Linked DNA regions of Euzebya sp.. The main gene of each other region encodes a partner of the protein of the gene in region 2 in a complex. Links are inferred from orthologs where the notes say so. Each region holds a gene or a part of one and is shown on either strand. Other genes may lie near its edges. The genes, in order: dnaB and dnaG.

The links.
Region 1: the proteins of dnaG (region 2) and dnaB are in contact, whole or in part, in a crystal structure (PDB 2R6A), measured with the Geobacillus stearothermophilus proteins. The link is inferred for Euzebya sp. from one-to-one orthologs. Residues at the interface, in WP_049624496.1 of Geobacillus stearothermophilus: Lys456, Leu457, Leu458, Pro459, Ala460, Asn463, Ala464, Leu467, Leu535, Leu536, Ile537, Ala538, Gln544, Glu545, Asp548, Tyr549, His552; in WP_033016901.1 of Geobacillus stearothermophilus: Ser13, Glu15, Ala16, Gln18, Glu91, Leu92, Asp94, Ala95, Val96, Pro97, Thr98, Ala99, Ala100, Asn101, Tyr104, Tyr105, Ile108.

The regions. Positions count from the first base shown.
Region 1 is NZ_CAXQBR010000023.1:5,953-21,549, reverse strand. Bases 7,394-10,305 are described here. They hold dnaB (replicative DNA helicase), read right to left. Parts: upstream 9,626-10,305; coding sequence 8,162-9,625; downstream 7,394-8,161. Other genes in these bases: rplI (50S ribosomal protein L9), read right to left, coding at 9,982-10,305; ACEQ2X_RS06125 (DUF4349 domain-containing protein), read right to left, coding at 7,394-8,088. Also shown: ACEQ2X_RS06175 (VanZ family protein), read right to left, coding at 1-356; ACEQ2X_RS06170 (hypothetical protein), read right to left, coding at 411-872; ACEQ2X_RS06165 (hypothetical protein), read right to left, coding at 1,213-1,389; ACEQ2X_RS06160 (helix-turn-helix domain-containing protein), read right to left, coding at 1,389-1,643; ACEQ2X_RS06155 (hypothetical protein), read left to right, coding at 1,879-1,986; ACEQ2X_RS06150 (serine/threonine-protein kinase), read right to left, coding at 2,152-3,735; ACEQ2X_RS06145 (DUF3105 domain-containing protein), read left to right, coding at 3,806-4,390; ACEQ2X_RS06140 (EAL domain-containing protein), read right to left, coding at 4,402-5,631; ACEQ2X_RS06135 (serine protease), read left to right, coding at 5,806-6,675; ACEQ2X_RS06130 (hypothetical protein), read right to left, coding at 6,748-7,002; more of ACEQ2X_RS06125, read right to left, coding at 7,012-7,393; more of rplI, read right to left, coding at 10,306-10,539; rpsR (30S ribosomal protein S18), read right to left, coding at 10,555-10,797; ssb (single-stranded DNA-binding protein), read right to left, coding at 10,831-11,280; rpsF (30S ribosomal protein S6), read right to left, coding at 11,344-11,646; ACEQ2X_RS06095 (single-stranded DNA-binding protein), read right to left, coding at 11,802-12,266; and 4 more genes. UniProt on the Escherichia coli protein: The main replicative DNA helicase, it participates in initiation and elongation during chromosome replication. Travels ahead of the DNA replisome, separating dsDNA into templates for DNA synthesis.
Region 2 is NZ_CAXQBR010000032.1:1,614-11,003, reverse strand. What follows is about bases 1-2,942. They hold dnaG (DNA primase), read right to left. Parts: upstream 2,423-2,942; coding sequence 578-2,422; downstream 1-577. Other genes in these bases: ACEQ2X_RS08395 (HD domain-containing protein), read right to left, coding at 2,467-2,942; rpoD (RNA polymerase sigma factor RpoD), read right to left, coding at 1-551. In the rest of the region: more of ACEQ2X_RS08395, read right to left, coding at 2,943-3,483; ACEQ2X_RS08390 (hypothetical protein), read left to right, coding at 3,511-3,852; ACEQ2X_RS08385 (short-chain dehydrogenase/reductase), read right to left, coding at 3,868-4,800; ACEQ2X_RS08380 (glycine--tRNA ligase), read right to left, coding at 4,839-6,176; ACEQ2X_RS08375 (SDR family NAD(P)-dependent oxidoreductase), read right to left, coding at 6,721-7,482; ACEQ2X_RS08370 (amino acid ABC transporter ATP-binding protein), read right to left, coding at 7,615-8,397; ACEQ2X_RS08365 (amino acid ABC transporter permease), read right to left, coding at 8,411-9,390. UniProt on the Escherichia coli protein: RNA polymerase that catalyzes the synthesis of short RNA molecules used as primers for DNA polymerase during DNA replication.

The DNA.
Region 1 (15,597 bases), on a different replicon or contig from region 2:
GCTTGGATCAGCTCGATCAGGCATGAGAGGGCGCTCGCGCCGAGCGCGACGCGCAGGGGTCGTCGGCTGGCGACGCCGAAGATGAGCCCTGCCGGGACGACGAGGACCACGTTCGCCATGAGCTCGACGGCCCCCAGCGTCGGCAACGCCCACTCGATCGCGCAGCCGACCGCGAGGTCGCGGTCCGTGGGGACGAGGGTGAGGGCGAGGACGGGGAGGGTGCTCGCCAGGCCGAGCCACACCGCCAGCCGGGGTCGCCCGACGAGCGCGTACCCGACGAGAGGGCCGATGACGATCAGCGCGCCGAGCGCAGCGGTCGTGAGCCAGGGGTGCTCGACCAGGAACGTGGTGATCACCCGGTCACGCTAGTACCCGAGCCCGGCTACCCCTGTCACCCGGAGGGGCGCAGCTCAGCGCGCCACGACGGTGCCCTCCATCCCGGCGGTGCGGTGGCCCCCGATCCCGCACCAGTAGCGGTAGGTGCCGGGCTCGAGGTCGATGACCGCGACGTACCGACCCGGGGACGACGCCTGCAGGACGGGGCGTCCGTCGTCGTGCCCCTCCAGGACCACGTTGTGCGCAGGACCGTCGGATGGCATCTCCAGCGCGACGGATGCCGATCCAGCAGGGAGGACCCGCGGGGCTCGGGTGAAGGCGACCCCCTCGGCCGTCCAGGTGCCGTCCACCTCGGTGGCGGGGTCCTCGGTGCCGATGACCTCGGACAGGGGCGACGTGACGTCGGCGAATCCCCCGCCGCCGACGAACCACCCCGTCAGCAGTGCGCCGACGACGAGCAGGGCGAGGCCCTGGGCTACGCGCTGGGGGCGTCGACCACGATCAGCCGCACCCGCCTGCCGGTCGTCCCCCTCCATCCGCGCTCCCTCGGATCGTCTGCACGCAGGCTACCGACGGTCTCGGGCACGGGAGCCAGACCTCCAGGCGCCCCAGCACGACCGCCTGACCCACGCCGTCGAACGCCCACCCCGCCCACGTCGCGGCACCGACCCGACCGCGAGGACGGCCACCAGCCAGGCCGGCCGGCCCGCAGCGTCCGGCCCCGTCGCGACGCCACGATCCGTCCCGTCACCGCGCACGCGCCGCCGCCACCGCGGCGGTCTGCAGGTCGTGCGAGTCCACCCCCGAGATGGTCGAGCATGCGCGGGATCGTGCCCTCCCGCAGCTCGCAGGCGGCGGCGACCACGTCCGCGCCGGTCAGGGACCCGCCCCGGCGGCGAGACCCACCCCGTCGCCCACCCCGTCCGGGGCGTCGAGGGCCGCGAGCAGCTGGTGCTCGGCATCTGGTTCGTCCAAGCCGAGGGCCACGGCCTCCTGCTCGGCGGCCTCCAACAGATCCTTCACCGCCCGCATGCGCTGCAGCAGTCGTCGCATCACCCATCGACCTCCTCATCGTGACGGGCCGCCCGTCTGAGCCGCGTCGCGTGCTTCCGGTGTGCCGCCTGGGCGCTGACGCCCAGGGCCTCGCCCACCTGCGCCCAGGTCCAGCCCCGCTGGACCGCGACGCGCACCGCGCGGACCTCGAGCGTTCCCGCGAGCCGACGCAGGGCCACGACGGCGGCCAGCGCGGCCACGGGGTCGTCCGGTGCCGGGACGGTGATCCTGGTCGGGAGCTTCGACGTCAACATGTGTTGATGCCGGACGTGTGGGTGCGTGGGGGCCGTGGATCCACGACCCGGACGGTGGGGGGTCACCGTCCGGGCGGGCTGACCGCTACGCGCTCGCGGCTGCGGCGAGCGTGGCGTCGCAGATCGCGCCCTCGCCTCCCAGCGCGATGACCTCGGCGGGGTCCAGCCGGGCGATCTCGTCCAGGACGACGGTCGGCACGTACTGGTCGTCCCCGGGGCCGATCCGGGCGCGGAGGTGGCGCGGCTGGGCGCAGTGGGCGCGCGCCCCCTCGCCCCCTCCGCCGATGGCGCACCGGTCCTCGCCGACCCGGACGGCGGGGAGTTCGCGCTGCGGACGACCTGACCCGCGTCAGGTTGGGCCGGCGACGAGGCACGGCGCACCGGCCAGCGACCCGCTGGGTGCGACCCGACGCTGCCACGGCTGGTTCACCCCGCGGTCCGCCACGAGGCCGTGCCCTCAGATGGCCGGCGTCCGCCTCGCCGGCTGTGTGGGGGAAGGCTGAGCGGGTCAGGACAGGCCGGCCAGGTTCGTCAGCATCACCGCGAGCAGGTGGTCGCGATCGGCGTCGTCGATCCGGTCGTCGTCGACCTGGAGGGTCAGCCACACCCCGTCGACCAGGACGCGGGTCTCCGACAGGACCTGCCCGTCGCTCGGGAACCGGATGCGCGTCCGCAACCCGGTGTACGGGCCGACCGGTACCTCCTCGACCGACACGACCTCGGTGCGCTCCGACCCGCCGTCCCGGAGGGAGTTCTCGTAGGTCGTGCACGCCCGGTAGGCGTCGACGACCTGGCGCTCTAGCGCCTCACCGTCCCCGACGACCTCGACGGCCGACGCGCCGATGGCGTTCCCCGACCCGCTCTCGTCGAAGTGGAACCGCTGGGCGGCCGCGCCGAACAGCGCCGGGTCCAGCTCGCGCTGGCACACGTCGAACAGGGCGGCGGGGTGCCCGAGGGAGTCCGGGCGTGCGAAGCCGGTGTCCTCCGTCTCGATCCAGCCGCCGTCGTCCGGCAGGTCGCCGACGTCGAACAGGGCACCGGCCAGCACGTCGGGATCGGACAGGTCCACCGACTCCGGGAGCTCGGCGGCCGCCACCTCCTCGAGCGGGGGCACCGCGCCGCCCTCGTCCCCCAGCGCCAGGACCGCGCCGACCGCTCCGAGGACGAGCACGGCGAGGCCGAGCGCCGCCCACGCCACCCGTCGTCCCCGGCCGATCCGCGTCGCGACGGCGGGACCCCCGGAGGGGCCGACGGCCGGTGCGGCTCCGCCGCCCGCGAGGCGGTCGGCCACCTGCCGCAGGTGCGCGGCGACGAGGGCCAGATCCTGCGGGCGCGCGGCGGGGTCCTTCTGCATCAGCGCGGCGACGACCTCGGCGACCTCGGGCGGATGCCCGGCGGCGCGCAGGTCCGGGGGCGGCTGCAGGGCGATCCGGGACAGCAGCGCCATCACGTTGTCCTCGGCACCCGGCAGGTACGGCGGGTGCCCGAGCGCCAGCGTCGCCAGGGTCGAGCCCAGGCTGTAGGCGTCCCCCGCCGGGGTCGCGGGCTTGCCGTCGATCTGCTCGGGCGGGGCGTGCAGCAGGCTGGCGGTGACCTTGCCGCCCGTCGCGGTCTCGTCGACCAGCCGCGCGATGCCGAAGTCCGACAGCTTCGGCACGCCGGTCGACGACACCAGCACGTTGGCCGGCTTGACGTCCCGGTGCAGGACGCCCGACCGGTGCGCCGTGGCCAGCGCGTCGGCCAGGTCGGCACCGAGGCGCAGCAGGGCGACGGGGTCCGGTCGCTCGCCCGCGTCCAGCCGATCCTGGAGGGTGCCGCCGGACTCGTGGCTCATCACCAGGTACGGCCGCCCGTCGTCGGTGGTCCCCGCGGAGTGGACGGTCACGATGTTCGGGTGCCCGTCGACCTGCCCCAGCGCACGGCACTCCCGCTCGAAGGCCCGCACGGCATCGGCGTCCCCGTGCAGCGTGGTGAGCACCTTCACCGCCACCACGCGGTCGAAGGGGTCCTCGACGGCGCGGAAGACCTCGGCGAAGCCGCCGACGCCGATCCGCTGGAGGTCCCTCAGTCCGGGGATCGACGGTGCGGGCATCAGGCGGGAGTCTCCCCCGTCCCGTCACCTCTCGATCCGTCCACCTGGCCGGGTCGTTAGCCTCGGGTCGATGCGACTGCCTCACGACGGTCAGCGGCGACGACCGGTCCTGCTGGCCGTCCTCCTCGCCGTCCTACTGGGCGCGTGCGGGTCGTCCGGGGCGACGAGCGCGCCGAACGCCACCGCGCGCTGCGACGCACCCGAGCTCCCCCCGGTGCAGTTCGGCAGCCACCTGATCGGCGACGCCGAGCCGCCGGTCCCCTACTCCTCGGTGCCACCGTCGTCGGGGTGGCATGCCTCGGGCGCCCTCGACATCACCGCCTACCCGCCGTCGAACCCGCTCAGCGAGCCGCAGCAGGTCAGCGTCCTCGAGGCCGGGGCGGTCGTGGTCACCTACCGCGGGCTCACCGACGACGACGTGGCGACCCTGGTCGAGCACGTCCAGACCGCGCACCCCGGACAAGCCGCGACGACGCCGTACGACCGGCTCGACGACGGGCAGGTCGCGCTCGCCGGCTGGGGCGTGGTGCAGCGCTGCCACGGGGTCGACCTCGACTCCATCGACGCGTTCGTCGCCGCCTACGCCGTGGAGGACCCGTTCGTGCCCGGCACCGACCGCACACCGCGACCGCGGGTCAGTCCCGGGGCCGACTGACCCGCCCGCGCTCAGCTGGAGGGTGCGCTCGTGGGATCGAGGAGCGCCCGCGTGGCGACGGTGAACGGGACGGGATCGGCGAGGATCGCGGTGAGGTCCGCCGCGGGGACCGGGCGGCCGAACAGGAACCCCTGGCCCAGGTCGCAGCCGAAGCTGCGGACCTGTCGGGCCTGCCCGCTGGTCTCGATGCCCTCGGCCACCGTGGCGAGGGCCAGGGCCCGGGCGATGCCGACGACCCCCCGGGCGATCACGTCAGCGCGGTCATCGTCGCCGAACCGCTCGACGAACACCCGGTCGATCTTCAACAGGTCGACCCGGAAGCGGTGCAGGTGGCCGAGGGAGGACTCACCGGTGCCGAAGTCGTCGATCGCGAGGCGGACGCCCATCTCGCGGAGCGTCGCGAGGTGGTCGGCCACCGCGTCGATGTCGGCGACGAGCGCCGTCTCGGTGATCTCCAGGTGGACCGACCTGGCCGGCACGCCCGTCCGCGCCAGCAGCACGCGCAGGTGGTCGACCACCCCTGGGTCGCCCAGGTCGAGCGCCGACACGTTCACGGCCAGCACGAAGTCGTCGTCGGCCTGGCCCGCCGACCGCCAGCCCGCAAGCTGGTCGCACGCCTCGGCCAGCACCCACCGGGTGATCACCTGGATGCAGCCGTAGGCCTCGGCCGCGGCGATGAACTCCGCCGGCGGCACGGTGCCGCGGGCCGGGTGCTCCCAGCGGACCAGCGCCTCGACGCCGGCGAGGTGGCCGCTCCGCAGGTCGACGACCGGCTGGTACACGAGCCGCAGCTGCCCCCCCTCCACCGCGGCGGCCATCTCGGCGCAGAACCGCCGCGAGGTGCGCTGGTGGCGGACCGAGGCGAGGGAGTGGCCGGACAGGTAGGCGGTCAGCTGGCCGATCAGCACGAAGCCCACCAGGCGGGTCACCCAGTTCGCGGCGGCCTGCCCAGCGCCGGTCGCAGCCTCCAGCGGCGTGAGCGGACCGGCGAGGAGACCGGCGAGCAGGGCGACGGCGAGCGCGCCACGCGCGCGGAACCGGAACGCGGCCAGGATCACGGGGACGTAGAACAGGTGCGGGACGGCGGTCTTCGATCCCCCGGCCGCGTACGTGCCCACCCAGGCGACCGCGACCACCCCGAGGATGACGGTCCACGCCACCCCGGTGTCGCCGGTCGTGACGGCGTCGGAGGTGCCGGGATCGCGCACCCGTGGTGCGCGGGTCGGGCGGGGTCCGGGCATGGCACCTCTCGATCGGCACGTGCAGGGCCTGGCTGAGCGGCCACGCTGCGGCGACATGTCCGGATGGCCAGGCCAACACTGGAAGAACGGGTCGCGTCGTGCAGGAGCGAGGCCTCGCAGGGGCGAACTGCACCGGTGGACACCGTGTTCGCCACCGACCCCGAGGAGCCGTCGATGTCCCCAACCCTCCGCCGCCCCGTGCCGCTCGTGGCACTGCTCGTCCTGTGCCTGGCCGCCGCCCTGGCGCTGACCGCCCCACCCGCCGACGCCCAGCCCGCGTGGGCGCCGGCCGACTCGGCCACCATCCACCCCGGCACCCAGACCTACACCGAGGGTGCGCAGTGCACCGCCAACTTCGTGTTCACCGGCGGCGGTGAGGTCTACATCGGCCAGGCCGCCCACTGCTCTGGCACCGGCGGGCAGACCGAGACCGACGGCTGCCTGGCCGGGTCCCTCCCCCTCGGGACGCCCGTGGAGATCGACGGCGCGTCGCGGCCCGGCACGTTGGCCTACAACTCCTGGCTCGCCATGCAGCAGGCGGGCGAGACCGATCCGGACGCCTGCGCGTACAACGACTTCGCGCTCGTCCGCGTCCACCCGGACGACCACGACCTGGTCAACCCCTCCCTCCCCGTCATCGGTGGTCCGGTCGGCCTCAACACCGACGGCACCGCCGCCGGCGAGCTGATGCACTCCTTCGGCAACTCGAGCCTGCGCCTCGGCATCGAGACCCTGAGCCCCAAGCTGGCGGTGTCCCTCGGCACCTCCGGCGGCGGCTGGACCCACACCCACTACGCGGTCAGCCCCGGCATCCCCGGTGACTCCGGGTCCGGCTTCCTCGACGACGAGGGGAACGCCGTCGGCGTGCTGTCCACCCTGGCCATCGCGCCCCTCCCCGCCTCGAACAACGCGAGCGACCTGAGCCGCTCGGTCAGCTACATGGAGGCCCACGGTGGCCCGCAGGTCGACCTCGCCCTCGGGACCGAGCCGTTCACCCCGCTGATCGTCGGCGGTGGCCTGCCAGCCCTCCCCGGACTCGGCTAGCAGCCCTCCGCCAGCCGACCGACGACGTCCCGACCCACGACCTGGGTCGGGACGTCGCACGTGCGGGGCCGATCAGATCCCGATGACGCTGCCGGTCGTCAGCCCCGCCAGCCCCCAGACCCCGAGGGCCAGGCCGAGCACCACCTTCACGTACGCCGACCGGATGGCCGGGGCCTTCTCCGGGGTGCCGTCCTCGTCGACCGGCTGGCCGGGGAACACCCCGTCACGTCGGTAGGCGAGGAGCGCCAGGCCGGTGCCGAACGCCATGGCGGCACCGACGGCGAGCAGCACCCAGTTGGCCACGTCGGCCCAGGTCTCCGGGGTCATGCCCCCACGCTAACCGTCCTCGTCGGGACCGGCCGTCCCCACGCCGACCCCGACGGGCTCGCGCGGTGCGGGCTGGGCGGGGGGAGGGGTGGGCACGGTCCGGCGCGACCGGACGACCGCCCGCCAGATCCCGAAGGCGACCAGACCGATCACCAGGAACGGGGCGATGAACGTGGCGGCGATGATGAGCGCGCCGACGGTGGTGATGAAGGTGTCGACCGCGTCCTCGATGTAGGGCGTCAACCCGCCGGGCTCCTCGATCGGCTCGACGTCGGTGGGCTCCGCACCGCGCTCGTGGATCTGGACGGTCAGGGTCGAGAAGGCGCTCCGGTCCCCCAGCAGGTTGAGGCGGCCGGTGATCTGCTCGATCTGGGCCTGGATGTCGTCGAGCTGCTGCTGCACGGCGATCGCGTCGGTGACGCCGGCGGCCTCCTCGAGCAGCCCGAGGTAGAAGCGCTCCTGGGCCTGCAGGTTGCGGCGGCGCGACTCGAGGTCGGTGTACTCCGCGGTGACGTCCTGGCTGGTGATGTTCCGGTCGACGACGGTGCCGGCGTCGCCGAGGGAGGTGAGGAGGTCCTCGAAGTTCCGGACTGGGATGCGGATCGTGACCTGGCCGCGGGTGAGGGTCTCGTCGTCCGGCCCCTCTTCGGTGGAGGACGACGTCCCGGACACGTGGCCGCCGAGGGCCTGGGCGCGGGCGACGATCTGGCCGAAGGCGCTGTCGAAGTCGCCGGGCTCGACCTCGACGGTGACCGTCCCCTCCTTGATGATCCTCTCGCCGGTCGTGGCCGTGTCCGGCGGCAGGACGGGCGCCGCGTCGGCCCCGTCGTCACCCTCTGCGGTGGGCGCCGGGGCATCCTGGCCGTCGGCTGCCTCGCCGGCGGCGAGCCCCACCTCGCGGTCCTCGGCGGCGTCGTCGCCGTCGGCTGCCTGCTCGACCGCGGTGGCGGCCGCCTCGACCTCGTCGGTCGCGGCGCTGTCATCGCCGGAGTCGCTCGCGCTGCAGGCGGCCACGGCGAGCGCCAGCAGCAGGGCCACGACGAGCAGCCGCCGGGCGGGTGGGGCGGGGCGGGGGTGCGCGGTCATGTCGGATCCCTTCGGGCGTCGGTGCGGATGTGCGCGGTCCGACGCCGTCGGGGACTCGAGGGTTGCACCCCGCTCAGAGAGCGCCCGGCGGTGGACCTGGCGGGGCACCCACCGCACCGGGGGCCGGTGCGCCGCGCGGACCGGGCGTGCGGGCCAGGTTCGCGAAGCGGGAGTGGTGGCCGAGGAAGGACAGCCGGATGTTGTCGAGGCGGCCCGAGCGGTGCTTGGCGATGATCAGCTCGGCCTCACCCTTCGCCTCGGTCTCGGGGTTGTAGACCTCGTCGCGGTAGATGAACCCGACGATGTCGGCGTCCTGCTCGATCGCGCCGGACTCGCGCAGGTCGCTCAGCATCGGTCGCCGGTCGGTGCGGTCCTCGGGCTTGCGGGACAGCTGCGACAGGGCGATGACCGGGCAGCCGAGCTCCTTCGCGAGGACCTTCAAGCCACGGGAGAACTCAGCGACCTCCTGCACGCGGCCGTCGGACTTCGACTTGTGGGACTCCATCAGCTGGAGGTAGTCGACGACGACCAGGCTGAGGCCGTGGCGCTGGTGGATGCGGCGGCACTTCGAGCGGATCTCCATCATCGACACGCCAGGGGTGTCGTCGATGAACAGCGGCGCCTCGGCCAGCTTCCCCATCGCCTTGCTCAGCTTCGGCCAGTCGTCGGCCTTGAGCTTGCCGGTCCGCATCCGGTCGGAGTCGATGCGCGCCTCGGCGCTCAACATGCGGTTGACGATCTCCATCTGGCTCATCTCGAGGCTGAAGATCACCGCGGGCTTTCGCTGCGACGCGGTCACGTGGCTGATGATGTTCGTGACCAGCGTCGACTTCCCCATCGCCGGACGCGCCGCGAGGATCACCAGCTGGCCCGGCTGCAGGCCGCTGGTCAGCTCGTCGAAGTCGGTGAAGCCCGTCTCGAGCCCGGTGATCGTGGAGTCGGAGTCGTGCAGCTTCTCGATCAGGTCGAACGCCTCGAGCAGCAGGTCCCGCATGGGGACGAACTCCCCGCCGCGCTGGTTGTTGGCCAGCTCGAAGACGAGCGCCTCCGCCTCGTCGACGGCGTCGACACCGGTCTTCTCGAGGTCGAAGCCCAGCCGCGTCATCGTGCTGCCGGCCTCGATCAGGCGCCGCTTGAGGGCCCGGTCGTTGACGATGCGGGCGTAGTAGACGGCGTTCGCGGGCGTCGGGACCTGCGCGGAGATGTCGGTGATCGCGAGCGCCCCGCCGACGTCCTCGAGCTTGCCGCGGTGCTGCAGCTCGTCGGCCAGCGTGACCGAGTCGACCGGCTCTCCCTTGTCGTAGAGGTCCCGCATCGCCTCGAACATCGTGCGGTGCGCGCCCCGGTAGAAGTCCTCGGGCCGGACCAGCTCGGACACCTCGGCGATCGCGTCGGCGCTGAGCAGCATGCTGCCGAGGACGCTGACCTCCGCCTCCAGCGAGTACGGCGGGGTCCGGTCGAAGCCCCGCGTCGCCCCGGCACCCGGACCGACCCCCGACGGAGGGGGGCCGGCGTCGTAGTCGGGTGGCGAGGACATGGGCGCGACGTCTCCTTGGGGCGGGCAGCGTGGGGGCCAGCGACGGACTGTGCCAGGGGGGTGTGACGTCGTCACGCAGCTGCCGGAGATCGGAACACCTCGCCACCCCCTCTGCGGCCACCCACAGACGGGCGTGGGTTGTCCCCAGGGATCACACGGGTGCTCAACAGGTCCCGACGGGTCATCCACACCTCATCCACAGACCGGCCGAACCCCGCGGACAGATCGTCTCATCACTGCGAGCGACGTCGCTGCGAGGGTGGATCAGGACGTGTCGGCGCACGCCCCCGGACGCGGACGACCCCCGCAGCCCGGGTGGGCGGCGGGGGTCGTCTCGACGGTGTGGGGAGGGTCGCTCAGACCTCGTCGTCCTCGGTGTCCGCCGGGTCGGTCGCGGGGACGTCGGCCTCGTCGACCGCGTCCTCGGCGAGGGCCTCCTCGAGGACCTCCGAGCCGGACTCGATGACCTCGTCGGCGACCACGTCGACGGTGACGGTGGCCACGACCTCGCGGTGCAGGCGCACCCCGACCTCGTGCTGGCCGACGGCCTTGATCGGCCGGTCCAGGTCGATCTTCTTCGAGTCGACGGTGACGCCGGTCGCGCTGGCCAGCGCGTCGGCGACGTCGCGCTTGCCGACCGACCCGTACAAGGTGCCGTCCTCGCCGGCGGTGGCCTGGATGACCAGCACGCGGCCGGACAGCCCCTTCGCCTGCTCCTCGGCCTGGGCGATCTCGACGGCCTCCCGCTTCTGGCGGGAGCGCATCAGCGCCTCGGAGTCCGCGACGGCGCCCTTGGTGGCGCGCATCGCCAGGTTCTGGGGGATCAGGAAGTTGTTGGCGTAGCCGTTGGCGACCTCGACGATGTCCCCGGCGTCACCGAGGTTGTCGACGTATCCCTTCAGGATGACCTTCATGGGTGATGGTCCTCTCTAGCGGCTGGTGTACGGCAGCAGGGCCATCTCGCGGGCGTTCTTGATCGCCTGCGCGAGGAGGCGCTGCTGCTGCGGGTTCACGCCGGTGACCCGGGCGGACCGGATCTTCCCGCGTTCGGAGATGAAGCGCTGGAGGAGCTCCACGTCCTTGTAGTCGATGTACTCGATCTTGTTCTTGCGGAAGAAGTCCTCCTTCCGCTTGCCGGGGCGCTGCTGGCGCTGGGGCTGGGGACGTGCCATGTCTTTGGTACCTCGTGGTCTCTCGAGAGCTGGTCAGAAGGGGACGTCGTCGGGGGTGGGGGGCTCGCTCGGAGCCGGGGCGCTGCCGCCCGGTGAGGGTCGTCGACCCCAGCCGCCACCGCTGACCTTCTCGATGCTGACCCGCGCCCACTTGAGGCTGGGGCAGATCTCGTCGGCCTCGATCTCGGTGACCCACTTCTCCTGGCCGTCCCGGTCGGTGTAGGACCGCGAGCGCAGGTAGCCCTGGATCAGGACCCGATCGCCCTTGTGGAGGGACTCGGCCACGTTCTCGGCCTGCTCACGCCAGATGTTGGCGTTGAAGAAGCCGTCGAGGCGGTCCTCCCAGTCGTTGGTCTGGGGGTTCCGGACCCGGCGGTTCACCGCGACCCGGACGTTGGTCACGGCCACACCCGACTGGGTGTAGCGCAGCTCGGGCTCCGCCGCCAGGTTGCCGATGACGGTGATGACGTTGTCGTTCGCCACGTCTGTGCTCCTCTCGTGTGTCGAGCGCGTCCGCTGCGTGCGGACGCTCGTCGCGTCGGAGGGTCAGACCCGCTTGGTGCGGATCGGCGGGCGGACGAACTTGTGGCGCACGACCTCGTCGGTGATGCCCAACTGGCGATCGAGCTCGGTCAAGCCCTCGGAGGAGATCTCCAGGTCGATGACCGTGTAGAAGCCCTCGTTCATGTGGTTGATCTCGTAGGCGAACTGGCGCTTGCCCCAGTGGTCCACGTTGATCACGTTGCCGCCCTGCTCACCGATCAGGCCGGTGAAGCGGCGGATGTTCGTGTCGACGGCGACGTCGTCGAGATCGCCGCGCGAGATCATCATCAGTTCGTACGTTCGCATTGACCATCCTTCGGTCTTGGCGGCCCTCACGCTCGTGCGGTTGCACCCGTGGAGGGCAGGACGGACGGACCAGCGTACCCGTCGGCCCGTCCGCGGCCCACGACCGTCCGGAGGGGAACCCGTACACGTGGTCGCCCTCCGACGCGTGGCCGATCCTAGGCAGCGGGTGCGACAACGCGCTCGGCCGGCGCGTCGTCGTCATCCGGAGCGGGCACCGAGGCGTCGCCGGCGTCGACCAGCAGCGGGCGCGGCTCCATCCGCGTCCACGGGTACCAGCGGAACGAGCCGCCGACCTCCTCTGCGACGATCTCCGTCGCGTGGCGGGTCTCGGTGCCCCCGTCGGTCGTCACCTCGTACTCCCGGCCGGTCAGGTGGCCGGTGACCACGACGCGGTCCCCCTTGCGGAGGCACGCACGGACGTGGACGGCCATGTCCCGCCAGCACACGACGGTGAAGAACCCGTCGAGGCGGTCCTCCCACTCGTCCTGGGTGCCCGCGACCTTCACGCGCCGGTTGACGGCGACGCGCAGCCGTGAGCGGGGCACCTCCCCGCTGGTAGTGCGCAGGTCCGGGTCGGCGGTCAGGTTGCCGGCGATGGTGATCTGGTTGTGGCTTGACATCGGGGTCGACCTCCGGGTCGTTCGGGATGGGCGTGCCGGCTCCAGGGAACCCGGTCCGCCGACGTCCGCGCGGAGGAATCCGCCACACCTGTGGACAACGTGATCGCCGTGCGGTGGTCGTGAGCAGCGCCGGGCTGAGCCCCAGCCGGACGGCGCGACTGGTCTCAGGGCGCGAGCCTGGTCTCAGATCTGAGACCTGTGCTCGTGGGCAGAGCCAACTCCCAGATCTGCGGTCACGCTCGCGCGACCTTGCGCCCAGATCTGGGGATCCGGTCCGTGGGCGGAGGACCCGCTCAGATCTGAGCACCGCGCCCAGGCGCCACGCCCAGGCGCCACGCCCAGGCACCGCGCCCACGCCCCGCCCCCTCAGCCGAGCTCTGCGAGCAGTGCGGCCGCGTGACGGCCGCTGCGCGGGTCGGGTCGGACCTCGCCGGTGGCCACCCACCACAGCCGGGCCAGCACGTCGGCGTCCGCGGGAAGGCCCTCGAGCCAGCCCAGCGCGGCGGTGGCCTCGTCGACGTGCCCGTCGCACCACCCCTCAACCCCGAGCGCGGCGGCGCACCGCCGTCCGAGCGCCCAGTCCGGCGTGGCACCCCGCAGCTCCGCGGGAGGGGGACCGCACGGCTGGACCAGCCTGGCCTCCTCCCCGCAGAGGTCGCACTCACCCGCCGTCACCGCCCGCGGACCCCACTCGGTGTGATCCACCCACGGGTGGCGGGCGCGCAGCGCCTCGCGCAGCGCGGCCCGGTCGAGGTCAGGCATCGACGTCCCACCACAGCGTGACCTGGTCGACCGGCGGCATCTGCACCCCGCCGCCCGGCAGGTCCGCCAGGTCCGCACGGACTGCCTCGTCGAGCGCGGCCGCCTGCGGGTGCGACGCGTCGATGCACACCATCCGGCGGGTGTGGTCGAGGACCTCCTCCACGTCATCGGCGATCCCGCCCGGGCGCTGCCACGCCTCGGTCCGGGGGCGCGTCCCGACGACGTCCGCGACGACGTCGGCGAGCAGCTCGGCGCTCGGCCCTGTCGGCCGGTCGATGCCGTGCACCAGCCGGTAGAGCGGCCCCACGCGCACCCACGGGTGGACGGCGGTGACCTCGATCACCACCCGGCGCGCCGCGGCGCGGTGCAGGGCGGCCAGGAACGGACCCGGGTCCTGGACGTCGTACAGCACGTGGCTCGACAGCACGACCGGCGCGCGGCCGGCGGAGTCGGCGACGTCGGGCCAGCGGCCGGGGATGACCGTGATCCCGACCTCGCGCGCGGTGGCCGCCAGGCCCTCGCGGGGCTCGACGCCGAGCACGTCGTGGTCACCGGCGAAGGCGCCTGCGATCCGCCCCGCCCCGACGCCGACGTCGAGGAGCCGCTCCCCGGCCGCGAGCCGCTCGGCGACCACCCGGCCGGTCGGGGTGCCCCGCGGGTCGACGGCGGGACGACGGATCTGGGAGGGGCAGAAGGCGTACGGGTCGCGGGGGGCTGCGGAGAGGATCTCGGTCGGGATCTCCCAGGCCCGCAGCTCGGCGGTCCACTGCTCGGCGGCGGTCATCTGCAACCGATCATGGCCGCCGCCGAGGTGCCCGCGCCACTCGCGCCGGCCACCTCACCCGGCGGCTGGGGTCTCCACCAGCGCCTCGAGCGCGGTCGCGGTGTCCGGGACGATCACGTCGGTCCCGCCCATGATCGCGAGCGGGAGCCCGAGCCCTCGGGCGTAGCCCACGGCCTGGTCGCTGACGACGTCGCCGGCATCCCCCTCGACGGGGATGAACACGCCGGTCGCCGCGCCGGCGGGCACGGTGGCGCTGAGCACGTGGGCGTAGGCGTCGGCCCGGCGGACGTTCACCGCCAGGGCGGTCTGCGGACGGCCCAGCGCGGTCTCGCTGAGCAGCTCCTCCACCGCTGCGGACACCGCGACGACGGTGCCGTTGCGCTCCTCCCCGGCCAGGCGGACCGCGGTCGTGACGCCGCTCAGGTCCGCGGCCGAGTTCATCGCCGCGTCGCTGACCCGGACGGTGCCGCCGACGACGAGGAGCTGGTTGAGGTCGCGGGCCGCGAGGGCCTCGGCGGTGACCGCCGCGACCTCGTCGGGCGGGGTGAGCAGGATCGGGTAGCCGAACTGGGCACCGAGCAGGCCGGCGGCGACGGCGTCGGGCCAGTCGTCCCGGTTGACCAGCAGCGCCATGGGGGCAGGGCCGATCCCGAGCTCGACCAGCACGCGGTCGACCTCGTCGGCGATCGCGACGGCGGTGGCTTCCCGGACCGGACCGGCCAGGCGGACCGGCGTCAGCCCCAGGGCGCGGATGTCGTCCTCGACCGCCGCGGGCACCGCGGCGGGACCGCCCAGCAGGTAGACGGGCGATCCAGCCGCCAGGACCCGCTGCAGCTCCGTCGCGGTGGGCCCGGCCAGCCGGCCGTCGGAGGGGGTGAACAGCAGCGGCGCGGCGCCGAGCGTCAGCGTCGATCCGGCCAACGCGTCGGCGTAGTCGTCGCTGCGGGCCACGACCGCCCAGGCGGCGGGGACCCGTGCCTCCTCGGTGGCGCCCGCGTCGGCGAACAGCGTCGCGGACACGGCGACGGCCTGCGTGATGGGCTCGGTCGGCACCTCGCCGGCGGACACCCGCACCACCGGGACGTCGCCGCCGGGGCGGAGCGGACCGGCATCGCCGACGGGGAAGTCGGGGTCGGGGGCGGGGTCGGCCACCGGCTCACCGGCGGCTGCGGCGATGACCGCCGCACCGGTCGCGAGGCCCCAGCCGCTGTCGTCGTCCCGGCCGGCAGGGCCGAGATCGGTGGCGGTCGACTCGAGCAGGGACTCGAGCTGGGCCGGGGTCAGCTCCGGTGCCACGGCCCGCACCAGGCCGAGGAGCCCGGCCACGTAGGGGGTGGCGAAGGACGTGCCGGTGACCGGCATCAGCGGCTCGGTCCGCGCACCGGACAGCCACCAGCTGGTGGTGAGGACCTCGGTGGCGGCCGTCAGGCCCTCCGCCGCCGCGCCGCCCGGGGCGACCACGTCGACGTAGTCGTTGGTCGTCGAGTACCGCGCCACCGACGCGTCCGGCCCGACCGCGCCGACCGAGATCACGCCGTTGCAGCTCGCGGGGATGTTCGGGGTGGCGTCACCGGCGTTGCCGGCGGAGGACACCACCGCGGTGCCCGCCTCGATCGCCGCGTCGATGACGGCCTGCAAGGCGGTCGGGCAGCTCGCGGCCGGTCCGCCGAGGCTCAGGTTGACCACGTCGGCGCCGCGCTCGGTGGCGTGCGCGATCGCGGCGATGGTGCCGAGGTCCGTCGGCCCGCACAGCTGATCTCCGGGTCGGCGGTGTTGATGTCGAGG
Region 2 (9,390 bases):
TGGATCAGGTCGAGGAGGACCATGCCCCGGCCGACGTACCGCTTGGCGATCGACACGACCAACCGCAGGTTGGCCTCGACCAGGCGCGCCTTGGCCCGCTCGCCCCCGCGCTGCATGCGGAGCAGCTGGCGGCGCGAGGCCGGGTCGAGCCGGTCCCCGATGGCCGCGAGGCGGATGCCGGCGGCGAGCCCCGCCTCGTACCGCTTGGCGAGGTCGACCTCCTCCTCGGCAGTCAGCAGCTCGACCTGGCCGATCTCGCGCAGGTACATGCGGACCGGGTCGCCGGTCGTCGTCGAGACCACCAGCTCGGGTGAGCGCTGCGACGCCGGTTCTCGCCGGGGCCGTGGTGACGGCCGGCGCCGCTCGATCGACTCCTCCTCGAGCAGGTCGTGCAGGGCCCGCACGCCGTCGCGGTCGAGGTCGGCGCCGCTGACGACGTCGTCGATGTCCTCCGGCGTCACGTACCCGCGCCTCCGGCCCAGGTTGAGGAGGTCGGTGACGGCGACGTGGTCGAGCAGCGCCACGTGGACGTCGAGGTCGGTCGTCGTCACCTGCGGGGTGGGGTCGGCGCTCGCGCTCACGGTCGGCCCTCCCGTGCGTGGACGTCACGTCGCTGGTAGGCACGCCAGACCCGCTCGAGCTCGCCGATGTCCCGCATCAGGTGGGCGCGCTCGTCGGGGCCGAGGTGCTCCCCGCCCTCCTGCAGCCGCGCCCTGGCCGCCTCCCACCGCCGCCGGGCATCGCGACCCCGCAGGGCGTCGATCAGCCACGCGACCTGCGCCGGTTGGGTGTCGACGGTCAGCTCCGAGGCGGCCAAGCTGCGGACCCGCGACCGCATGTCGTCGTCCGGCATCGCGTCGAGGATCCCGTCGAGGTCGCCGCCGTGGCGGCTGATCGCGCGGAACAGCACCTGGCTGACCTCGGCGGTGAACACCGACTCGTCGAGCATCTGCCAGTCGTCGGGCAGCGCCTCGGGGACCTGCAGGGCGACCTGCAGGACCTCGCGCTCGAGCTGCAGCTGCGGGTCGCGGGGCGCGGCCGGGGCGGTGCTCTGCCGCCGCGCCGGTGCCGGTCGCTGCGGTGCCGCGCGGGTCAGCGGGTGGGCCCGGTTCAGCTCGTCCTCGATGCGCTGGGCTGGCAGGCCGACGGCGGGCGCGACCACGTTGAAGACGTAGTGGTACCGGAGGGCGGCGTCGTCGATCTTGCCGAGCAGGTCGAAGGTGGACCGGTACGCGCCGGTCTTCGCCTCGGGCGTCGACAGGTCCGCGCTGCGCAGCAGGTGCTCGATCTGGAACTCGACGGCGGTCTTCCGCCCCGCGAGGGCCCGCTCGACGGCCTCGGCCCCGCCGCCGGTCACCAGGTCGGCGGGGTCCTGGCCCTCGGGCAGGACCAGCACCCCGAGGTCGGTGATGCCGGCGGTCTCCGCCCGCTCCCGGGCCCGCTCGGCCGCGTCGAAGCCGGCCGCGTCGGCGTCCAGGGCCAGGGTGACCCGGGCGTCCATGCGCTGGATGAGGGTGAAGTGCTGCTCGGTCAGGGCGGTGCCGCAGGGCGCGACGGCGTTGCCCATCCCGGCGGTGTGGAGCGCGATGACGTCCATGTAGCCCTCGACGACGAGGACCTCGCGGCGCTTGACGACCTCGCGGCGGGCCAGGTGCAGGCCGTAGAGGGTGACCGACTTGTCGTAGACGTCGGTCTTCGGCGAGTTGATGTACTTCGGCGTCGCCCCGTCCATCTTCGTGACCTGCGGGCCGCCGGGGAGGATCCGCCCGCCGAAGGCGACGACGTCCTGCCCCCGCTGGTCGCGGATCGGGAACAGCAGCCGGGCGCGGAACCGGTCGACCGCGCCACGGCGGCCCTTGGTGGCCAGGCCGGCGGCGACCAGGTCCTCCGTCGAGGCGCCCTTCGCCATCAGGTGGTCGCTCAGGTCGCCCCAGGCGTCCGGCGCCCAGCCGAGCCCGAACACCTCCCACGCCCCCGGCGGCACCTGGCGTTCGCGGAGGTAGGCCCGCGCCCCCTCCCCCGCCGGCCCCTTCAGCTGTTCGCGGTACCAGGCGTCGGCCTCGGCGGTCAGCTCGAGCAGGCGGGTCCGCTTGCCGAGCGCCGCGCGCTGGCCGGGCCGCAGCTCCTCGTAGCGGAGCGTGACGCCGAACTGGCGCGCGAGCTTCTCGATGGCCTCGGTGAAGCTGAGCCCCTCGATCTCCTGGACGAACGCGATCGTGTCCCCGCCGACGTTGCAGCCGAAGCAGTGGAAGAACCCGCGGGGTTGGACGGAGAACGACGGGGTCTTCTCGTCGTGGAAGGGGCAGCGCCCCATGAACCCGGCACCGGACCGCTTCAGCGCGGTGTAGGGCTGGACGACCTCAACGATGTCGAGGCGCTCCTTGAGCGTCTGGATGTCCTCGTCGTTGATCCGTCCGGCCAAGTGGTCTCCTCACCGGTGGTGCGGGAGCCGGAGTCTAGGCGCGCTCATGACCGGTGCGGCTGTCGGCTGGGCAGGAACAGGCGCTCGAACAGCCGGCGCGCCTGGACGTCGGAGAGGGACGCGACGAAGTCGATCACCCGGACCACCGCGGGGTCCGGTCCACCGCGGTGCGCGGCCGGCAGCCGGCGGACGTTGTCGACGTAGAAGACCACCAGGCTGGACAGGCAGTGGCTGCCCCGCGCACGCTCCGCCTGCGCCCCGTGGCGTTCGGCGATCCGCTCGGTGACGAAGACGTCGAGGCGTTCGAGTGTCGACCAGGCCACGTGCGACAGCCGCACCTCGGGCGTGTCGGTCGACGCCTTCACCGCGTCGGCGGTCAGGGTCCGGACCCACGCGTCCGGGTCGGCGCCCCAGCCGACCACGATGTCGTCGGGCAGGTCGTCGGGCAGCAGCACCCCTGCGGACAGCGCGTCGGCGAGCTCGCCGGTCAGGTGGGCGATCCGGTCGCTCAACCGGACGACCTCACCCTCCCGGGTCGCCGGGCTGGGGGCGTCGAGGGTGTGGGCGCCGATGCCGTCGCGCACCTCCCAGGTGAGGTTCAACCCGGCCCCGTCGGACTCGAGGACGTCGACGACCCGGACCGACTGGTGGTTGTGGCGGACCGGCTCGTCGGCGACCAGGCTGAGGGCGTCCTCGCCCGCGCGGGCGAACGCGGTCGCGCCGAGGTCGCGGCCGAGCGCGATCGCCTCGGTCAGGTCCTCGTTGAGGCGGAGGGCCCGCGCCATCGTGCGGGCGATCCGGGCCCCGCGGAGGGTGTGGTCGAGCCGCGAGCGGTACCGCTCGCCCCGCGGCGCGAGCAGCGTGTGGGTCTTGTCGGTCAGCCGCTCGAACGCCGCGCAGGCCACGATCCGGTCCACGTCGACCTGGAACGCGGTGCGCAGCGGATCCGGCTCCTCGGGCTGCTCGCGGCCCTTCGACTCGGCGGACAGCGTGGCCCACGCCGAGAGGCTCGCGCGTTCCAGCTCCTCGGTGCGTTCGCGGGACGAACGAGGATCGGGCACGTCCCGCAGACTAGCATCGGCGGTCCTGTGGAACCCGTGAAGCCACGTGAGCTGGTGACCGCCGCGCGCGTCGCCGACGGCCTGATCGTCGTCGTCGGCGTGGCGGGCGTCGTCGCGGGCGCCCAGCTGTTCCGGCGCGGCGACGTGCCCTTCGCGATCGTGGCCTGGATCCTCACGTTCATCGCCGGCGCGGCCCTCCGCCTGGTCGTGTGGATGGCCCGCGGCATCGCCCAGGTGATGGAGCGCGGCGAGCGGATCGAGGACGACCTGGCCCGACTGATCCGCAGCGGGGGGACGGCCGACACCGGCGAGCGCCTCGGCGAGGTGGACGACCCCGACCCGTACCGCCGCTGGGGCGGCTGGCACTAGCCGGATCCGGGGCGGTCAGACCAGGTCGCGGGCCGAGCCGTGCTCGAGGGCGGCGTGGCCGTCCTGGATCGCGACGCCCAGCCGGTCGTCCACCGGTGGGGCGTCGGCTGCGGCGTGCGCCGGGTCGGCCAGGCGCAGCGCCGCCGCGATCTGCTCGCGCCGCTGGCCCATCCCCAGCTCGAGGAGGGGCTGGAGCACCCCGCGGACCGCCATCATCGGGCCGACGAACCAGGGCGCCCAGAACCGGTGGGCGCGCCGGTCGATGCCGCGCTCCAGCGCGTCGACGGCCTGGGCGAGGGGGATGGGGCGCTTGATCAGGCTCGGCTGCACCCCGTTCAGGGCCTTCGTGGCCGGGTGCTCGTACGCCCCGCGGACCAGGTCGGTGTCGACGAAGCCGAAGTAGGCGCACCCGGCGACCGCGCCGGTCGGTCCGAGCTCGATGCGCAGCGCGTCGGTCATCGCCTCCACCCCGGCCTTCGAGGCGGTGTAGGCGCTCATCAGCGGCGCGTGGGCGACGGCGGACAGGCTCGCGACGTTCACCAGGTACCCGCGGGAGGCGACGATGTGGGGCAGCACCGCCCGGTCCGTCCGGTACACCCCGAGCAGGTTCACCTCGATGGTGCGGACCCACTGCTCCACCGGTTGGCTCGCCAGGGCGCCGACGAAGGACAGGCCGGCGTTGGCGATGGCGACGTCGATCCCGCCGAAGCGGTCGACGGTCCGGGCGACCGCGGCGTCGAGCTGGTCGGAGTCGGTCACGTCCGCCTCGGCCCACACAGCCCGGTCGCCCAGCGCGTCGGCGCGGGCGGCGAGCCGTTCGGGCTCGAGGCCGATCAGGGCGACGTTCGCCCCACGCCGGTGCATCCGCTCGGCGATCGCCGCGCCGATGCCCCTCGCCGCCCCGGTGACCAGGACCGTCTTGCCGCTCACGTCGCGCTGGTGGACCATGCGCGGCATGTTACCATCGGTAGCAGCTCGGCGGTGAGTCAGGACCTCGCGGCGGTGAACCGGTCGGTGAGGTAGCGGACCAGGTTCTCGATCGGGATGCGCTCCTGGGCCATCGTGTCCCGGTCGCGGACGGTGACGGCGTCGTCGTCCTCGACGGTCTCGAAGTCGACGGTGACGCAGAACGGCGTGCCGACCTCGTCCTGGCGGCGGTAGCGACGGCCGATCTGCCCGGCCTCGTCGTAGTCCACGTTGACGAAGTGGGGCTTCAGCAGGTCGTTGACCTTCTTCGCCGTCGGGGTCAGCGTGTCCTTCTTGGAGAGGGGCAGGACCGCGACCTTCACCGGCGCGATGTCGGGGTGGAAGCGCAGGACCGTGCGGGTCTCGGTCCCGCCCTTCACGCTCGGCGCCTCCTCCTCGGCGTAGGCGTCGACCAGGAACGCGAGGGCGGTGCGGTCGACGCCGGCCGCGGGCTCGATCACGTTCGGGATGTACCGCTCGTCGGCCGCCTGGTCGTAGTACGAGAGGTCCTTGCCGCTGAACTCCGCGTGCTGGGTCAGGTCGAACGTGCCGCGGTTGGCGATGCCCTCGAGCTCACCCCAGCCCATCGGGAAGCGGTACTCGACGTCGACGGTGCCCTTCGAGTAGTGGCTCAGCTCGTCGGTGGCGTGCGGCCGGATGCGGAGGTTCTCCGGGGTGATCCCGAGGCGCGTGTACCAGTCGTAGCGCTGGCGGATCCAGTAGCGGTGCCACTCCTCGTCCGTCCCGGGCTTGCAGAAGAACTCCATCTCCATCTGCTCGAACTCGCGGACCCGGAAGATGAAGTTGCGCGGGGTGATCTCGTTCCGGAACGACCGACCGATCTGGCCGATGCCGAAGGGCACCTTCTTCCGGCTGGTGAGCTGCACGTGGGCGTAGTCGACGAACATGCCCTGGGCGGTCTCGGGGCGCAGCCAGACCTGAGCCGAGGAGTCCTCGGTCGGCCCGACGAACGTCCGGAACATCAGGTTGAAGGCGCGGGACTCCGTGAACTGCCCGGCCTGGCCGCAGTTCGGGCAGTACGGCTCCCCGGACTTGTTCGTGGGCAGCTGGTCCTCGCGGTGGCGGGTGTTGCAGTTCCGGCAGTCCACCAGGGGGTCGGTGAACCCGGCGACGTGGCCGGACGCCTCCCAGACCCGCGGGTGCATCAGGATCGACGCCTCGATCGGCACGACGTCGTCGCGCAGCTGGAACATGTCCTTCTTCCACTGCGCCCGGACGTTGTCCTTCAGGGCCACGCCGAGCGGGCCGTAGTCCCACGCGCCGCGCAGGCCGCCGTAGATCTCCGAGGACTGGAAGATGATCCCGCGCCGCTTGCACAGCTCGACGATGGTGTCCATCGAGGTGTGGTGGCCCTCGATCGCGTCGTCGGCGTCGGGGGCGACCAGCGGGTACTCGGGGTCGAACGCGGGGGGCAGGTGGGGATCGGCGGTCACGGGGAGGCTCCGGTCGGGGGCTGTCTGGACGCGACCGCGAATGATACGGGCCGCGTCCGCCGTCGCCGTCGGGGGGCGAGCCGCACGCTGTCCGGTACCCGAGCCCGGTCGGCTGCACGCTCTCCGGTGGCCGAGGCCCGGTCGGCTGCACGTTCTCCGGTGGCCGAGCCGGGCCGGCTGCACGTTACCCGGGGCCCTCCCAGACCACGTGCAGTTCCCCTCCGGGCGGCACCGGACCACGTGCAGACGCCCCTACCTCAACCGGGCCACGTGCAGACGCCTTCTCTCTCCCGCTGCAGAGCGTGCCCACATGCCGCCCGCAATCGGCCCGCGCCCAACTGCACGCTGTCCGGTAGCCGGGCCGGGCCGACCGCACGCCGTCCGGGACCCTCCCGACCGACGTGCGGATCACTGCCGTGGCGCACCAGACGACGTGTAGACGCGAACCTCAGCCGAGTCGCAGGGTCAGACCCCCGTCCACCAGCACGTTGGAGCCGATGAGGAACGACGCCTCGTCGCTGGCGAGCCAGGCGATCGCGTTGGCCAGCTCCTCGGGCTGGGCCGCGCGGCCGAGGGGGCTCGGATCGGGCCGGTCGCCCATGGCCGCGAGGATCTGCGGGTCGAGGTGGGACGCGATGTTCGTCGCCACCGCACCCGGGGCCACGGCGTTGATGCGGATGCCCTCCGCGGCGTGGTCGCAGGCGAAGCCCTTGGTGAGGCCCACCACGGCGTGCTTGCTCGCGGTGTACGCGGCGGCCAGCGGCTGGACCTGCACGCCCGCAGCCGACGCGACGTTCACGATCGCGCCGCCGCCGCGCTCGCGCATCGCCGGGATCTGGGTGACCATGCCGAGGAAGACCCCGCGGACGTTGACGGCGATGATGCGGTCGAAGTCGGCCACCGCGATGTCCGCTCCCGGCACGAACCCGCCGAGGATCCCGGCGTTGTTGACGGCGATGTCCAGCCCGCCGTAGGTGTCCTTCGCGGCGGCGACCAGCTCGGCGGCGTCCGACTCGCGGCTGACGTCGGCGTGCACGTAGGTGGCCAGGCCGCCGGCGTCGGTGATCAGCCGGGCCGTCTCCTTCCCCCCGGCGGCCACCACGTCCGAGACGATGACCGCAGCGCCGTCAGCCGCCAGCCGGATGGCCGCGGCCCGGCCGATCCCGGACGCCGCACCGGTGACGATGGCGACCTTCCCATCGAAGTCCATGTCCTGCTCCTCAGCCCTCGCGGGTCGTGGATCGACCCAGGTGCTCGGAGTGTCCGCCCCCTCCCCCGCCGGCGCATGGACCAACGACCCCCCTCGCGCGGGCCGACCCGCCCCCTCCCCTGGGGGCCCGGGCTAGAGGATCTGGCTCAGGAACAGCTTGGTGCGCTCCTCGGTGGGGTTCTCGAAGAAGTGCTGGGGGGTGCCGACCTCGACGATCTCGCCGTCGGCCATGAACACGACCCGGTCGGCGACGGCCCGGGCGAAGCCCATCTCGTGGGTCACCACGATCATGGTCATGCCGGACTGGGCCAGGTCCTGCATCGCGTCGAGGACCTCCTTCACCATCTCCGGGTCGAGCGCCGACGTCGGCTCGTCGAACAGCATCACCTTCGGCTTCATCGCGAGCGCCCGGGCGATCGCGACGCGCTGCTGCTGGCCGCCGGACAGCTGCCCCGGGTACTTCTGGGCCTGCTCGGGGATCTTGACGAGGGTGAGGAGGCGCATGGCCTCCTCCTCCGCCTCCGCCTTCGCCTGCTTGCGGACCTGCCGGGGCCCGAGGGTGATGTTCTCCATCACCGTCATGTGCGGGAACAGGTTGAAGGACTGGAAGACCATGCCGCACTCCCGGCGGATCTCCTGGATGTTGCGGACGTCCTGGGACAGCTCGATCCCGTCGACGACGATCGTGCCCTTCGTGTGCTCCTCCAGGTGGTTGATGCAGCGGATCATCGTCGACTTGCCGGAGCCGGAGGGGCCGATCACGACGACCACCTCCTGCTGGCCCACGACGAGGTTGATGTCCCGGAGGGCCTGGAAGTCGCCGTAGAACTTGTCGACGTCGGACAGCGTGATGATGGCCTCGCCGGTGCCGCCCGGCTCGAGGGCGCCCTTGCGGAGGTCTTCGACGTCGCTCATCGATCGCTCTCTCTCATCGGGTTCCAACTCCAAGCTTGGTCTCGAGTCGTTGCGATGCGCGGGACATGGAGAAGCACATCACCCAGAACATGAAGGCGACGAAGGCGTAGACCTCCGGCGCGAAGCCCTGGTTCTGGAACTGCGGGCTGGCGAGGATCGGGTCGGACACGCCCAGCAGGTCGAACTGGCCGATGATGACCAGCAGGGTCGTGTCCTTCAGCAGGCTGATGAACTGCCCGACCAGGGCGGGGATCGAGTTCCGCAGCGCCTGGGGCAGCACGATGCGGCCGGTGATCGTCAGGGGCCGGAGGCCGACGGCCTGTCCGGCCTCGGTCTGGCCGCTCGGCACCGACTGCAGGCCGCCGCGCACGATCTCGGCGACGTACGCGGCGCTGAAGAGCGTGAACATGATGATCGCGCGGATCACGTCCGGCGGGGAGTCCACGCTGGGCGGCAGGAAGAACCCGATCGCGAACTGGCCCATGAACAGCAGGGTGATCAGCGGGACGCCGCGGATCAGCTCGATGTACAGGACCGAGATCGGCCGCAGCAGCGTGAAGGTCGATCGGCGGACCAGCGCGAGCACGACGCCGAGGGGGAAGCACAGCACGATCGAGATCGCCGCGACGTTGATCGTGAGCAGCAGGCCGCCGAACTCGTCGACGTTCGTCGGGTTGTAGCCGGTCTCGAAGAGGAACGCGAGGATCCCGAGGAGGGACAGGATGAGGCCCTTGCGGGCCATCACCGCGTCCGGCAGCACCCTCGGCAGCTGCTGGCCGACCACGTAGGGGACGATCAGCCCGAGGGTGAGCAACGTCGGGGTGATCGTCTCGGTCATGCCGAGCAGCACGGCGACGGCCAGGACCGGCGGGGCGATGATCCCGACCTTGGTGCGGGTCCGCATCGGGGGCACGGCCACGCCGGGCACCTTCGCGGTCCCGAAGCCGAGAGCCAGGGCGACGGTGTAGATGGCGATCCACAGGATCGGGTAGC